One region of the Nitratireductor aquibiodomus genome, then DNA from elsewhere that is predicted to be linked to it. Evidence: riboswitches for the same ligand, from Rfam matches in the RefSeq annotation. Region 1 holds a riboswitch; the other holds the start of a gene.
What was found. A riboswitch is a leader RNA that binds a small molecule or an ion and turns the genes downstream of it on or off. The one in region 1 is predicted to bind S-adenosylmethionine.
Positions count from the first base shown of each region.

Region 1 (7,862 bases):
GCCGGACAATGTGGCTGGCCGCGCCATGGTTCTGGTCATCGCCATCATGACCTTCCTGTCCTGCCTGACTCTGGGCGCAGTAACCCTCGTGCGCGACACGGCGGCAACCTGGCAGACGCAGATCGCCCGCGAAGCGACCATCCAGATCAAGCCCGAGGAAGGGCTCGATATGACCGCCGCCCTCGCCCAGGCTCGCGACATCGCGGCCAGTTATTCCGGCGTGCTCGATGCCAGCATCGTCGATGCGCAGGCCACCGCCCGCCTTCTGGAACCATGGCTCGGCACGGGCCTCGACATCGACAGCCTGCCCGTGCCGCGGCTCGTCATCGTCACCGTAGATCCTCTGTCCCGCCCTGACTTTGCCGGCATGCGCGCCGAACTGCAGGAGACCGTCGCCAATGCGACGCTGGACGATCATCGCACCTGGGTTGACCGGCTGGTCGCCATGGCGCGCACGACAGTCACCATCGGCATGTCGGCGCTGGTGCTCATGCTTTCCGCCACCGCCCTGACCGTTATTTTTGCCACCCGCGGCGCGATGGCCGGAAACGGCCACATCATCGAAGTTCTGCATTTCGTGGGGGCGGAAGCGCCGTTCATCGCCTCTCAGTTCCGACGCCACTTCCTGCTGGCGGGCATGAAGGGTGCCGCCGCCGGCGGGATCGGAGCGATCCTCGTTTTTATTGGTTTCTACTGGTGGTCTTCCCGCAACATGGCGACGCCTGAAGCCGATCAGGCCACCGCCCTGTTCGGCAACTTCGCCATAGGTCCCTCGGGGTATATCGGGGTTGGTGCCATCGTCATCGTCATTGCCGTACTGACGGCAGCGACCACGCATGTCACCGTTCTATCCTATCTGAAGAGTGTCGACAGCACCCACCCCGACAGCATGTAACGATACAAAAACGGCGATTGTCTTGTTCACCAACGGCCCGCCGACTATCCATTGCCGTAATTTACGGCTAACCATCGCACCATGAAGCAAGAGCGCCAGCATGGCCTCGACGGCCCGGGAAAGCCTCCGCAACGCGGCAGGCACTTTGGCATGCGCCGTCTGGTCCGGCTTTCATTGCTGGTGTGTGTTGTCGGCGGCTTCATCTTCATTGCCGGTTTCGGGTTATTTGCCGACCATATCGGCCACCTTTCAGCCCCGCGTGATGTCGACGATGCCGACGGCATCATCGTGCTGACAGGAGGTCAGTCACGCATCGACGCCGCCGTGAACCTGCTCAAGGCCGGCAAAGGAAAACGGCTGCTGATAAGCGGCGTGAATCCCGTCGCGCGGGCCGACGACCTCCGCATCGCGACCGGCAGCGAGGCCGCCCTTTTCGACTGCTGCGTCGATATCGATCATGCAGCACTTGACACGATCGGAAATGCCGAGGAAAGCGCCAAATGGGTGCAGGCAAACGCCTATGACAGCATCATCCTCGTGACCAACAACTATCACATGCCGCGCAGCCTTCTCGAGATGCAGCGGCTTCTGCCCAATTCAAAGCTCTATCCTTATCCCGTGGTCAACACACCGCTCGACAATGGCGCCTGGCTTGCAAAACCCGATGCGCTCCGGGTGCTCGCAACCGAATATGCGAAGTATGTCGGCGCGCTCGTTCGCGAGGTTATCCCACTTCCCCGCAACGCTGGCATAAATGGCCCCTCGGAGCTTAAGAAAGCAAGCGCACACAGCGACTGACCCCTCCGCAGCTTTGCCTCGCCGTCCGGTTGATGTAAGAGCCTCGCAAGACACCCAACGGGCCAAGTTCATGCTCTTTATCCGCTCCGCCGTTTTCAATGCCGCCTTCTATCTGAACCTCATCGTTCAGATGCTGTTCTGGACACCGGTTTTCTTTCTGCTGCCGCGCAAGAAGGCCTGGTTCGTGCCAAAATTCTGGGCCGCCTCCAGCCTTTGGCTGCAAAGGGTGATCACGGGTGCCCGCTCGGAGATAAGGGGCCTGGAAAACCTGCCCGACGGACCCTGCATCATTGCCCCGAAGCACCAGTCGTTCTGGGATACGATCGCCTTTCTGCCGAACATTCCCGACGCGCTCTACATTCTGAAACGCGAACTGGTCTGGATTCCGTTTTTCGGCTGGTATGTGGCCAAGATGCGTATGATTCCGATCGACCGTGGCAGCCGCACCAAAGCGCTGAAACAGGCCGTGAAATCGGCGCATGAACTGATGAAGAGCAACCGGCAGCTCATCATCTATCCGGAAGGCACGCGCCGGCCGCCGGGCGCCGAGCCGGCCTACAAATATGGCATCGTCGAACTCTATGCCCAGCTGGGCGTTCCGGTGGTTCCGGTTGCACACGCCGCAGGGCTCTTCTGGCCCCGGCGCAAGTTCCTGCGTCATCCAGGCATCATTCGCGCCCGCTTCCTGCCGCCCATCGAACCGGGCCTCTCCCGCGAAGAATTTCAGAAGCGACTGGTCAGCGAAACCGAGGCAGCCTGCGACGAGATGCTGGTGGAAGCCGCAACCTCATCCAACCCGCCGCCCCTTCCCGATACCGCCCGCAGGCGCCTGCGAGAACTGGGCGTCCTGCAAGGCTAAGGCAGAAACCCGGGTCACTTAGAGGGCATTGTCCGTCTGGCCAATGCGCGCAGCCACGGCTTCCAGCCAGTGGTCGCGGATGCCGAGTGCTTTCAGGTGTTCCACGGTGTTGCGCACATAGTCCACATTCGGGCCCGATTGCCCGACCGATGCGCTGACCTGCCGCGCGGCATGATCGACATCGAGGCTGCCCGCATACTGGCCGTGACTGCGGTCGACCACATAGGTCAGCGCCGTTACGGAAGCACCGTCTACCAGACGGATTCCGACGCGGCGCTCCAGATAGACATTCGTGACAAGTTCCCGTTCGCGCAGATAGTCGACCACTTCCATTTCAAGCTCGCCCGGCACACGGAAAGCGAGGCCAAGGCACGACCCGCCCCGGTCAAGCCCCAGCACCAGACCCGGTCGATCCGGCGTCCCACGGTGCACATGCGAGTGGATGCACAGAGCGCGGCGATAGCCATATAGTCTGGCTTTGCGGGTCTCCACATGCGCAAAACCCGGCCGCCACATCAGCGATCCATAGCCAAAGACCCAAAAATCGTCCATATCGCCTGCCCAATGCTTGAAAGGGTGTTGCCGTCTCGCCATCACTGGAGGCGAACGGGTTAACCGGAGGACCTCATGCCGTCAAGAAAACGCGCCAAACGCAGTTTCAGCCGCCGATTCTTTCTCTTCGCGCTTTTCATCGTTTTGGTGATCCTTGCCTATACGGGCGCATGGTTCTATGCCGCCGACACGCTGGAACAGCGCACGATCACTGCGATCGAGGACCTGAACGCCGGCCACCAGCGCGCCAATTGCGAGGAGCCGACAGCCCGCGGCTATCCTTTCCGCATAGGTCTGTTCTGCCGCAGCGTCTTTTATGAGGATGCCGAAAACGGCATGTCCGTAAGCGCCGGCGCGTTCCGTTCCGCCGCACAGGTCTATCAGCCAATGCGCACGGTGGGCGAGCTGGACGCGCCTGCCCGCATCGCAACGCCCTATCTTCCCGCCATTGAAGCCGACTGGGAGAACATGCGCATCAGCGCACGCCTCACGGCCAGCCTGCCGGAGCGTCTATCCAGTGAAGCAAAGAACGTTGTTCTGACGCTTGATGATGACAACCGTCAGCCAATAGCCCGCGCTGGCAACATTCAGGCCCACACGCGTCAAAACGGGACTGATCTGGACCTCGCCCTGATTGCGCAGGCCCTGACCATCGATCCGGGGCTCACAAACGGCACCGCGATACCGGCCATCGACGGTGAATTGCTCGTCACTCTGGATGATGGTGTGGCACTGGCCAGCACAAGCGTGCCGGAACTGCGCGGCCGTTCGGGCACCATTGAAAACCTTAACCTTAAGATCGCAGGCGGAAATGCGGGCCTCACCGTCAAGGGGCCGATCAGGATAGCCGAAAACGGCCTGATCGATGCCGAGCTACGCGTGACGGTCAACGAGCCTCAGAGAATCGCGCAGCTTGTTGGCCAGATCGTGCCTGACAAGCGCGATGAGATCGCCGGAATCACGGCCGGGCTCGCCAATCTCGGTGCGGCACCGAGATTGGCGGTGAACATCCGCCAGGGTCGCGTCTTCGTCGGCTTCCTGCCACTCGGGAGCATTCCGCCCGTAAGATGAGGCTTACGGCTTTTCGGGGTGCGCCAGCGCGTGTCGGCCAAAGTCCGGCACGTCGATATCCTGACCTGCCTCGATGATGGACCGCCGGATCGCCCGTGTCCGGGTGAACATTTCGAAGAGTTTCTCTCCGTCGCCCCACCGGATTGCACGCTGGAGAGCGGAGAGGTCTTCGGAAAAGCGGGCCAGCATCTCCAGGATCGCATCGCTGTTGTGCAGGCACACATCGCGCCACATTGTCGGGTCGGAGGCTGCCAGACGTGTGAAATCGCGGAAACCGGAGGCCGAGTATTTGATGACTTCCGACTTCGTGACCGCCTCCAAATCGTCCGCCGTGCCCACGATGTTGTAGGCGATTATATGCGGCAGATGCGAAACGATGGCCAGCACCATGTCATGATGTTCAGGATCCATCCGGTCCACCATCGCGCCACAGCCTTCCCAGAAGGCTGACAGACGTGCCAGCGCGTCCACATCCGTATCCGGCAGCGGCGTGAGAATGCACCAGCGCCCCTCGAACAGATCCGCAAAACCGGCATCCGGACCGGAATCTTCGGTACCCGCGATCGGGTGACCCGGGATGAAATGCACGCTGTCAGGCAGATGCGGCTGCATCTGCGCAATCACAGACGCCTTGGTCGAGCCGACATCCGTGACAATCGCCCCAGGTTTCAACCCTGCAGCGATGGCCTTTGCGACCGCGCCCGAGGCTCCGACGGGAACCGAGACGATAACCAGATCGGCGTCCCGCACAGCTTCGGCCGCATCCTGCTCATAGACATCGCCCAGCCCAAGTTCGCGGGCTCTGGCCAGCGTCTTCTCACTGCGACTTGAAATGGCAATGATGGTCGCAAGACCGCCATGCCTGACGGCCCGCGCAAGCGACGAACCGATCAGGCCGATGCCGACCAGCGCGACCTTGTCAAAAAGTGGTTCAGGCACAACTCAGCTTTCCATGAATTCCTTGAGCGCGGCAACGACGCCGCGATTGGCCTCTTCGGGGCCGACAGTCAGACGCAGCGCGTTGGGGAAGCCATAGGGCACAACCCGGCGCAGCACATAACCGCGCGTCCCAAGGAAGGCGTCCGCATCCGCTGCCGACTTGCCGCCATTCTCGGGAAAATGGATCAGCAGGAAATTGCCAACGCTGGGCGTGACCCTCAGGCCGAGCTTGCCAAGCTCCTCGACCAACCAGGCACTCCAGGTCTCGTTGTACGCAACGGCCCGTTCCACATGCGCCTTGTCGCGGATCGCCGCCGCACCCGCCTCGATGGCCAGCGCATTGACATTGAAGGGACCGCGCACGCGGTTCACCGCATCCACCACATGCGCCGGTGCGTACATCCAGCCGATGCGCAGCGCCGCCATGCCGTGGATTTTGGAGAAGGTCCGCGTCATCACGACGTTTTCGCTCGAAGAGACGAGTTCGATGCCGGATTCGTAATCGTTGCGGCGCACATATTCGGCGTAGGCAGCATCCAGCACCAGAAGCGCCGTCTTCGGCAGGCCTGCCTGCAGGCGGCGCACTTCGTCCACCGGAATGTAAGTGCCAGTCGGGTTGTTCGGGTTAGCAAGGAACACGATGCGCGTTTTTTCCGTCACCGCCGCAAGGATTGCGTCGACATCCGCGCGCTCCTTGTCTTCCTTCACCACCACCGGCGTGCCACCGGCCGCCAGCGTCTGGATGCGGTAGACAAGAAACCCGTGCTCGGTGAAAATCGCCTCGTCGCCGGGCTTGATATAGGTCTGCGCGAGCAGGCCAAGAAGCTCATCGGACCCGTTGGAGCAAAGAATATTGGCCGGGTTCAGCCCATGCGTCTCCGCAATGGCATTGCGCAGTTTGGTTGCCGATCCGTCCGGATAAAGCTCCAGATGCCCCATCGCTTTGGAAATCGCCTCGACCGCCGCGGGCGAGGGCCCGAGCGGAGATTCGTTCGAGGAGAGCTTCCACACCTTCGTCGCACATGGCGCGCTCTCGCGGCCGGGCACATAGGCGGCGATATCCATGACACCGGGCTTCGGTTCGGGACGGACGGACGTGCTCATTGAATGGTCCTGTTTTTGGGAAACGGTTAGTCGGATCCTCGACCCTGCGGAGAAAATCCGTCCGTTGCTTTAGCCCATGACAGCGATTGACGCAAAGAAAACACCATCCTAAATAAAGACCTTCACTCGTGGTGATTTGGCCGGTCGGCTTGCAGCCACGTAAAACAATTCGCTAAAAGGCCGAGCGAAGCAGAATTTGCTGAGACCGGTCGCGATTTCGCCACCGGTCTTTTTTGTTGGAGCAAAACAATGCCGATCAAGATCCCCGACCAGCTTCCCGCCCGCGATGTTCTCGTGCGTGAAGGTGTGTCCGTGATGGACGAGCAGACAGCGCTGCGGCAGGACGTCCGCCCGCTACAGATCGGGCTCCTCAACCTCATGCCCAACAAAATCCGCACCGAAACCCAGTTTGCCCGGCTGATCGGCGCTTCGCCCCTTCAGGTGGAACTGACCCTCGTGCGCATCGGCAACCACCGTGCCAAGAACACGCCGGAAGAACACCTTATATCCTTCTACCAGACCTGGGAGGAAGTGCGTGACCGCAAGTTCGACGGCTTCATCATCACCGGTGCGCCGATTGAGCTTCTCCCGTTCGAGGAAGTCACCTACTGGAAGGAACTGGAGCAGATTCTGGACTGGACGCTGACCAACGTCCACTCATCCTTTTATATCTGCTGGGGTGCCATGGCGGCTGCCTGGCATTTCCACCGCGTTCCCAAATACACGCTCGAGAAGAAGGCTTTTGGCGTCTTCAGGCACCGCAACAATGCGCCCGCCTCTCCCTTCCTCGCCGGCTTCTCGGACGATTTCGCCATCCCCGTCTCGCGCTGGACCGAGGTCCGCTCTGCCGACATTCCCGCCGACAAAGGCCTCCAGGTGCTCATGGAATCGGACGTAACCGGCCCCTGCCTCCTGACGGAAGAGACAGGCAACCGGCTCTACATGTTCAACCACATCGAATACGATTCCACCTCGCTCAAGGAGGAGTATGACCGCGATGTTGCAACGGGGACCGAGGTTGCCATACCGCATGGCTACTACCCGGACAACGATCCCAGCCGCCCGCCTCTCAACCGCTGGCGTTCCCATGCGCATCTGCTCTTCGGCAACTGGATCAACCAGGTGTACCAGTCCACGCCCTATGACCTGGAAGAGATCGGCCGGCGCTAGGGCATTTTGCAGTCAGGTGGAATCACCTGACGTCCGCACAAATGCGGGTACTCTAGCCTCCGCGCGATCTCGCCTTCAGCCAAGCTGATTGGCAAATGCCCCAAAACGATTTCGGGGAGAAAGGAGATACGGCTCATAATACAACTTATTATTTCATAAAACAAAATTACATTAAAAAATATATTGAAGTGCCTTTATTTACATTTTTTTAGCGACTCTTAATTTTGACAGTGGATTCCAAACGATGCGCAAGTCTTTCATTTCAGCGATATTTTTGTTTTCAGTTCTGCCGACGTTGGCGCCTGCAGCCGACCTCTCGGTCCCAAACAGGTTAGAGTTGGCATCGCGCGACCGTGAAGCCACCTTCATCGGAGGCGTGGGCTACACATTTCTCCGGGCTGAAGAGATCGTGTACGACTCTGCTGGAAATCGCGTCAGCGCGCTTTTCTGGGAGAGCGAGGCGCCCGTTCTGAC
Region 1 is NZ_FNSL01000001.1:1,827,611-1,835,472, forward strand. Features, by position in the region: gene BLW55_RS08630 (cell division protein FtsX) at 1-895, shown strand, start outside; gene BLW55_RS08635 (YdcF family protein) at 1,046-1,693, shown strand; gene BLW55_RS08640 (lysophospholipid acyltransferase family protein) at 1,764-2,552, shown strand; gene BLW55_RS08645 (gamma-glutamylcyclotransferase) at 2,571-3,104, opposite strand; gene BLW55_RS08650 (DUF2125 domain-containing protein) at 3,180-4,175, shown strand; gene BLW55_RS08655 (prephenate/arogenate dehydrogenase family protein) at 4,179-5,114, opposite strand; gene hisC (histidinol-phosphate transaminase) at 5,118-6,218, opposite strand; SAM riboswitch at 6,337-6,414, shown strand; gene metA (homoserine O-acetyltransferase MetA) at 6,468-7,388, shown strand; gene BLW55_RS08670 (omptin family outer membrane protease) at 7,633-7,862, shown strand, end outside.

Region 2 (7,862 bases), 1.2 Mb from region 1:
CTCACCCTGCGTGTCGAAGAGACGCTGCAACCAGGGTAATGGCGCCGAAATCATGACCTTGCGCAGCGGGGTCCGGCTGTCGTTGAAGAAACGTAATCGACTATCCTTGGCCACGTTCAGCATGAACACAACCGGAGAGCTCGCCTCTTCCGTGCCTGCGTCGATCTCGAAATGCCTTTCATCGACCACGAAGTGCTGAGCGCCCTGCAAGAGCACCATCAGCATGAATTTCGGCCAGATGTGCAGCTCACGCGTATCGGACGTGCAGTTCGGCACTCCCTCAATGGCACCGACAAAAAGTTCCTGTGATGTGTACTGCATTCAATGACCCTGACACCGATCCGGCGCAGCTGCACCAGGACCGGCACAATGCCGTTTGAGCCTAAGAAATTGCGGTTCCCGACAAACTCTTTCGGCTCGACTCCTTCTCGCAGCCAAACATATACATGACCGATCTTCTCAAGATTAAGCCGTGCTGGTGCGAGAAGCAAGCCCGCCGCCATAAACAGGCAACGGGCACCCGGCACGGGGCTTGGGAAGTCCGCATGCAAGGGGGCGACTACGATGGGGCATGGACGCAGCACGGTTGCATCAGCCTGCACGGTCTCAGCGCCTCATCCGGTTCCAGCCCTGTGCATCATCAGACTTATGGCCGCCAAGCCGGGGCCAAGCGCTTGCCGGCCGGGGATTAACAGGGAAAGAAAATGACGTTCACGCGGATACTGCCGCTCACCGGCGTTTCGTTGCTTGCGCTTTCATCGGCATTGCAGGCGCAGGAAAACAGCCCGACCACAACCGTCCTCGATACAATCACCGTCATCAGCGACGGCAAGGAGAACATTGAGGCGACGGGCGGAACCGTCGTCACGCAGGAAGACCTGGAGATCCTGCAACCGAGCAACGTTTCCGAGCTTTTCACGCGTGAATCCTCCATCAGCGTCTCGGGCGGTGGCGGCCCTTCCAAGCGCATTCACGTCCTCGGGATGGAACAATCGCACCTGGCTGTCAGTGTCGACGGCGTGCCGCAGACCGCGACAAGCTGGCATCACACGGGCTCCAACGTCGTCGATCCCGTGTTCCTCAAGCGCGTCGAGGTAGAAGCCGGCGCCGCCGCCGCCGATTCCGGCTTTGGCGCGGCAGCGGGTGCGATCCGCTACGAGACCGTCGGCGCACTCGATCTGCTTGAAGACGGAAAGAACCTGGGTGCGCGGCTCGGCCTCTCTTATGGCACGAACGGCCGCGGCTTATCGGGCAGTGCCGCCGGTTATGGCCGGCATGAAGGGTTCGACTGGTTCCTCATGACCCATGGTGCAACCGGCAAGAACTATGAGAATGGCGACGGGCTGGAAATCCTCGGCACCGAGCCCGCGGCCCGCAACATTCTCGCCAAGCTCGGCTATGAAGCAGAAGGTCATCGCATCGAGCTTGGTTATGAGCGCAGCCGCGACAAGGCCGACCGCCTGATCAAGATGAACATGGGGCTCGCCGGCGATACGGTGCATCCGCTCGAGGTCGCGCGGGATGCCGTGAACCTGAAATACACCACCACCGCCCCCACCGACATGTGGGACCCGGAGGTGACGCTCTATTACAGCGAGAACGATTACTGGCGTCCGAACTACCAGAACCGCACCAACGGCAACATGGCCCTGGACGAAGATCTGTTCGGCGGCAAGGTGCAGAACCGTTTCACCTTCGACTACGGCAACATCACGACCGGTGTCGACTTCGGGCGGCATGGTTATTTCACCGACAATTACGGCAACAACAATCGCCGCTACCGCGACTTCTCGACCTTTCAGCTCGGCGCTTTCGCGCAGGGGCGCTTCGAGTTCGACAACGGCCTCAACCTGTCGACCGGCGTGCGCTATGACGGGCATCGCTTCACCGACTGGAACGACAACAAGTTCTCCGACAGCGGCGCCAGCGTGAACGCAACGGTCTCCTATAAGTTCAACGATCATTTCGAGGTGTTTGCAGGCGCCTCGCGCACCTGGCTTGGCTATGTGATCGGCGACTATGGCTATGTGCATGCCCGAGACGACAGTTTCACCACGGACCCCGGTTTCAGCGCCGGCACGGCGCAGAACCTGAAAGTGGGTGCGAATTTCGGCGGCGAGAACTGGAACGCCGGCGTGACCTTCTTCGATACGCGCATTGACGGCCTTCCCGTTTATGAATGGGGAACGGGCAGCACGCTGCACAATTCTCCAGACGAGGCCCGCTCACGCGGTGTGACGCTGAATGCGGGTTACCGTTGGGAGAATACGAAGATCGGTGCCACGTTCACCAAGGCCAAGGTGACAGTGGGCGGTGTGTCGGCACTGCCCAACAGCGGAACGTTCATGCCGATTGGCGACATGGCCACGCTCTACATCGATCATGAAATCCCCGACTACAATCTGAAGCTCGGCGCATCGCTGGCGTGGGCGGGCAAGATTTCCGATGCGTATGCCACGACAGAAGGTTTTTACGACCAGCCAGCCTACACGGTGGTCAACACATATGCCGAGTGGACACCTCCGTCCTATGAAAACATGACCATCCGCGTCGGCGTCGAGAACCTGTTCGATGAAACCTACTTTGAGCGCACCGGCTTTGCCGCAAGCTCGAACCGCGGTGGCATTGATCCAGTTTACGCGCCAGGCCGCACCTTCACCTTCCACACCGCGGTGAAGTTCTAGTCTCTCCGAAACCGGTAATGCGACGATCATCTGAAAGGCCGACCGTACGCCACGGTCGGCCTTTTCAATTTAACGTCAGTCTCGCCGTCTGGACACAGTGATGTAACAATCCTGTCGCAAGCATTCGCTACGACTACCGGCAGATGCCGCCACAGGCGGCTCGATCCAGCCAAACAGCCAGAGGACTGCCGTCATGAACAAGCAGGATATCGTTCGCCTGTCGTGGGACGAATTCGACGAAATGCGCGACCCGCGCCCTGACAACAACGCCTTTGACGCCGTTGTGGAGCGCGCCATTTCGCGTCGCGGGTTCCTGGGCGGTGTGCTGGCCTTCGGCTCTGCTGCAGCCGTTATGGGAACGGGCGTTCTTTCTTCCACGTCGTCTGCAAAGGCGCAGGGCGCGACGTTCAATTTCGAGCCAATCGGGATTGCCACCGACCATGAAATTCACGTCCCTGCGGGTTATGGCTGGAAGCCACTGGTGCGCTGGGGCGACCCGCTCTTCAAGGATGCGGAAGGCGCCTACTCACCCGAAACGGGCGTGCCGGTCGAAATGTCGGACAGGGTGTTCGGTGAGAACACGGACGGCATGGAGACCTTTGTCGACGGCGACAGGACGATCCTTGCCATCAATTCCGAATATGTGAACCCGAAGATCAACCTGCCGGCAGAAGCAGAAGGCATGCCCCGCAATGCCGACGAGGTGAAACTGCTCAAGAACATGCAGGGCGTGACGGTGCTGGAAATCGCCGACAGCGGCGATGGCTATGCCGTGGTGCTCGACAGCCCCTATAACCGCCGTATCACGCATGAGACGCCGATGACCATGGACGGCCCTGCCGCGGGCTCCGATCTGGTCAAGACCAACGCCGATCCGGAAGGCCTCGCACCTAAAGGCACCATGAACAATTGCGGCTCCGGCAAGACGCTCTGGGGCACCTATCTGACCTGTGAGGAGAACTTCAACGGCTATTTCGGCACGACCGCCAGACGTGAAACCACGGAAGGCCAGGTTCCCGATCACGAAGCCACGGAAGGCGAAGTGCGCTACGGCATCGGCGGCGAAGGCCGCTACGCCTATGAGAAGTTCGACGAGCGTTTCGACCTGTCCAGGGAACCCAACGAGCCGAACCGTCACGGCTGGGTGACGGAGATCAACCCGCTTGATCCGGAATCGACACCCGTCAAGCACACCGCGCTCGGGCGTTTCAAGCACGAAAACGCCGAGATGGTGCAGGCTGCCGACGGGCGCGTCGTGGTCTATATGGGCGACGATGAGCGCGGCGAGTTCATCTATCGTTACGTATCCAATGGCACCTGGGCCGAAGGCCAGCCTACGGATGGGCTGCTTTCGGACGGCACGCTCTATGCTGCCAGGTTCAATGACGACATGACCGGCGAATGGCTGGCCCTGACGCCGGAGACCACCGGCATGCCGATCGAGGAAATCCTCGTCTTCTCACGCATGGCAGGATCGAAAGTCGGCGCGACCACAATGGACCGTCCGGAATGGGTGGCCGCCAACCCCCTGCGGGTCGAGGCCTATTGCGCCCTGACCAACAACAAGAACCGCGGCGTCAAGGCCAATGCCGGTGGCGATGAACAGCCCGTCGGGGGCCCCAACCCGCGCGAGACCAACAATTTCGGCCAGATCGTTCGCTGGCGGCCGGAAGGCGAGGACCATGGCGCCGACACGTTCACCTGGGACCTTTACGTCATGGCCGGCAATCCGAAGGCGTACAACAATGTCTATGCCGGGTCGGACAATGTGAACGAAGGCAATATGTTCAACTCGCCCGACGGCATGGCTTTCTCTTCCGACGGTATGCTGTGGATCCAGACCGATGGCGACGACAGCAATGAAGGCGAGTTCGAGGGGCAGGGCAACAACCAGATGCTGGTGGGCAATCCCGAGACCGGCGAAATCGCCCGCTTCCTCACTGCACCGAACGGCGCCGAAGTGACCGGCCTGACCTGGTCGGCGGACAGGAAGGTCGCGTTCGTCGGCATCCAGCATCCGGGCGGCAACTGGCCGGACGGCAACGGAAAGCCCCGCTCGGCGGTGATCTCCGTCTGGCGCGAAGATGGTGAAGCCATCGGCTGAGAACCGCCAACACAAATGAATGATGAACGAGGCAGGGAGCACTGCTCCCTGCCTCTTTTTTTGACGTGACAAAGCGTGGTGCGTTTGCATGTCTGCACGCATGAAGCATACGCTTGTGGCCAGACTGTTATGGACGGCTTGACGTCGCCCCATTTCCATCCCACCTGTTTGCCGCTCAATTCTACAAATCACCAATCGGACTGCCAAACGTGCAATCGCTCAAGAGCCTGATCGAATCCCGCCGCTTCGAAGCGGTCATTACCGTTCTCATTATCGTCAATGCGGTTACGCTCGGTCTCGAGACCTCCGAGCGGGCCATGATCGCTTTCGGCCCACTGCTCCAGACGCTGGATCAGGCAATTCTTGGCGTGTTCGTCGCCGAGCTTCTGGCCCGTTTGGCGGTTTATCGGCAGAACTTCTTCCGCGATCCCTGGCGCGTTTTCGATCTCGTGGTGGTGGGCATTGCCCTCGTGCCCGCAACGGCTGGGCTCTCGGTGCTGCGGGCCCTGCGCATCCTGCGCGTTCTGCGACTGGTCAGCATGGTGCCGTCACTGCGCCGGGTGGTCGGAGGCCTCATTGCGGCCCTGCCGGGCATGGGCTCCATCATGCTGCTTCTGGGTCTCGTCTATTACGTGTTCGCCGTCATGGCCACCAAACTGTTCGGCGCTTCTTTTCCGGACTGGTTCGGCACGATTGGCCTCTCCGCCTACTCGCTGTTCCAGATCATGACCCTGGAGAGCTGGTCGATGGGCATTGTCCGTCCGGTGATGGAGGTCTATCCCCTCGCCTGGATGTTCTTCATCCCCTTCATTGTCTCGACCACTTTCACGGTGCTCAACCTGTTCATCGGTATTATCGTCTCGGCCATGCAGGCGGAGCATGATGAAGAGGCTTCGGCAGAACGCACGGCCCTGCAGGCCGAGCAGGAAATCATCCTCAATGAAATCCGCGCCCTGCGCAAAGAGGTGCAGGCACTGACTGTCGAGAAGGCGCGCGAAAAGCGCTGACCCCTGCGGTCAGCGCATGCGAAAGTGCTTGGAGAGCTTCAGCGACTGGCCCTGATAGTTGGACTTCAGGTCCGCGCCGTAGAGCGCACGGGGGCGTGAGAGCATCCGCTCGTAGACGAGACGGCCGACGATCTGGCCGTGTTCGAGAATGAACGGAACCTCGTGGCTGCGCACTTCCAGAACCGCACGGCTGCCGGTTCCGCCAGCGGACGAATGCCCGAAGCCGGGATCGAAAAAGCCCGCATAGTGCACGCGGAACTCGCCCACCAGCGGATCGAATGGCGTCATCTCGGCAGCGTGGTGCGGCGGCACATGCACCGCTTCCTGCGACACGAGAATATAGAACTCGTCAGGATCGAGGATCAGACCGCCCGCACCGTCGCCGGTCAGCGGCTCCCAGAAGTCCGCGATATCGTGCTGATCGCGCTGGTCCACGTCGATGAGCGCCGTGTGATGTTTTGCGCGATACCCGATCAACCCGTTTTCGCCGCCGCTCAGATCGACCGAAAGCGCGATACCGCCGCCGGTGATGTTGGGGTCGTCCGAAGCGACAAGCGTCTCGCGCGCATGCAGGTCCGCCAGCGCGCTTTCATCGAGCAGCGCCTTGCCGGTGCGGAACCTTATCTGCGAAAGGCGTGATCCGGTGCGCACGACGATCGGGAAGGTGCGCGGGCTCACCTCCATGTAGAGCGGACCGGAATAGCCGGCTGGGATCTTGTCGAACTCCTGCCCGTGGTCGGTCATCACGCGGGTAAAGATATCGAGCCGGCCGGTCGAACTCTTGGGGTTGGCAGAGGCGGAGATGCCATCTGGCAGATCGAGCCCTTCCAGCAGCGGCACGATGTAAACGCACCCGGTCTCCAGCACGGCGCCCTCGCCGAGCTGGATTTCGTGCAGCTTGAGTCTCTCGAGCTTTTCGGAAACGCGGTGGTTCGGCCCCGGCAGGAAGCTGGCGCGCACGCGATAGGCAATGGTGCCAAGCCTCAGATCGAGACTGGCCGGCTGAATCTGGTCGCCATCCAGCGGGTGGGCCGAGGCGAGCGCCCCATTGTCGAACAGTGCCGCAATGTCCTTGTCCGGCAGAATTCCCGCTTTTGCCAACGCCCCTCTCCTTGCACAGGGTTTGATTGAACGAGGTTTAGCGCCGCTTGTCGTTGACGCAAGGCGCCTGAAGGTCTAATGGACCTTTATCCCGTGGTGATTTGGCCGGTCGGCTTGCAGCCACGTTAAAGAAGTCGCTAAAAGGCCGCGCTCGATCACCGGACCGGCATGCGGCTTTTCGCGGCCGGTTTTTTTGTTGGGTGTAGAAGCGATGACAGAGAATTCCGAGAACGACTGGAAAGCACAGACGGCGCTTGTTCATGGCGGGGTCACCCGCTCGCATTTTGGCGAAACCTCCGAAGCGATCTATCTGACGCAGGGTTTTGTCTATGACAGTGCGGAAGCGGCGGAAGCCCGCTTCAAGGGCGAAGAACCGGGCTTCGTCTATTCCCGCTATGCCAATCCGACCGTCGACATGTTCGAGCGCCGCATGTGCGCGCTGGAGGGCGCCGAAGAGGCGCGCGCCATGTCTTCCGGAATGGCCGCTGTCACCGCCGCGCTGCTTTGCTCGCTCAGGGCGGGCGATCATGTGGTGGCGGGCCGCGCGCTTTTCGGATCGTGCCGCTGGGTGGTTGAAACGCTGATGCCCCGCTACGGGATCGAGACAACGCTTGTCGACGGCGCGAAGCTTGAAAACTGGAAGGCCGCCGTGCGGCCGAACACGAAGCTCTTCTTCCTTGAAAGCCCCACCAACCCGACTCTGGAAGTGGCCGACATCGCCGGCGTAGCGGCCCTTGCCAACGAAGTTGGCGGGCGTCTCGTGGTCGACAACGTCTTCGCCACCCCCCTTCTGCAAAAACCGCTTGAGCTCGGCGCGCATGTGGTCGTCTATTCCGCGACCAAGCACATTGACGGTCAGGGCCGATGTCTGGGCGGTGTCGTCCTTTCGGACAGGGAGTGGATCGACGAGCAACTGCAGGACTTTTTCCGCCATACGGGGCCAAGCCTCTCGCCCTTCAATGCGTG
Region 2 is NZ_FNSL01000001.1:3,029,482-3,037,343, reverse strand. Features, by position in the region: gene BLW55_RS14475 (helix-turn-helix transcriptional regulator) at 1-225, opposite strand, end outside; gene BLW55_RS14465 (TonB-dependent receptor domain-containing protein) at 705-2,684, shown strand; gene BLW55_RS14460 (PhoX family protein) at 2,878-4,788, shown strand; gene BLW55_RS14455 (ion transporter) at 4,998-5,795, shown strand; gene BLW55_RS14450 (2'-deoxycytidine 5'-triphosphate deaminase) at 5,805-6,896, opposite strand; SAM riboswitch at 6,980-7,057, shown strand; gene BLW55_RS14445 (O-succinylhomoserine sulfhydrylase) at 7,108-7,862, shown strand, end outside.
Region 2: linked by a shared signal. The riboswitch ahead of BLW55_RS14445 (O-succinylhomoserine sulfhydrylase) and the one ahead of metA (homoserine O-acetyltransferase MetA) in region 1 are both predicted to bind S-adenosylmethionine.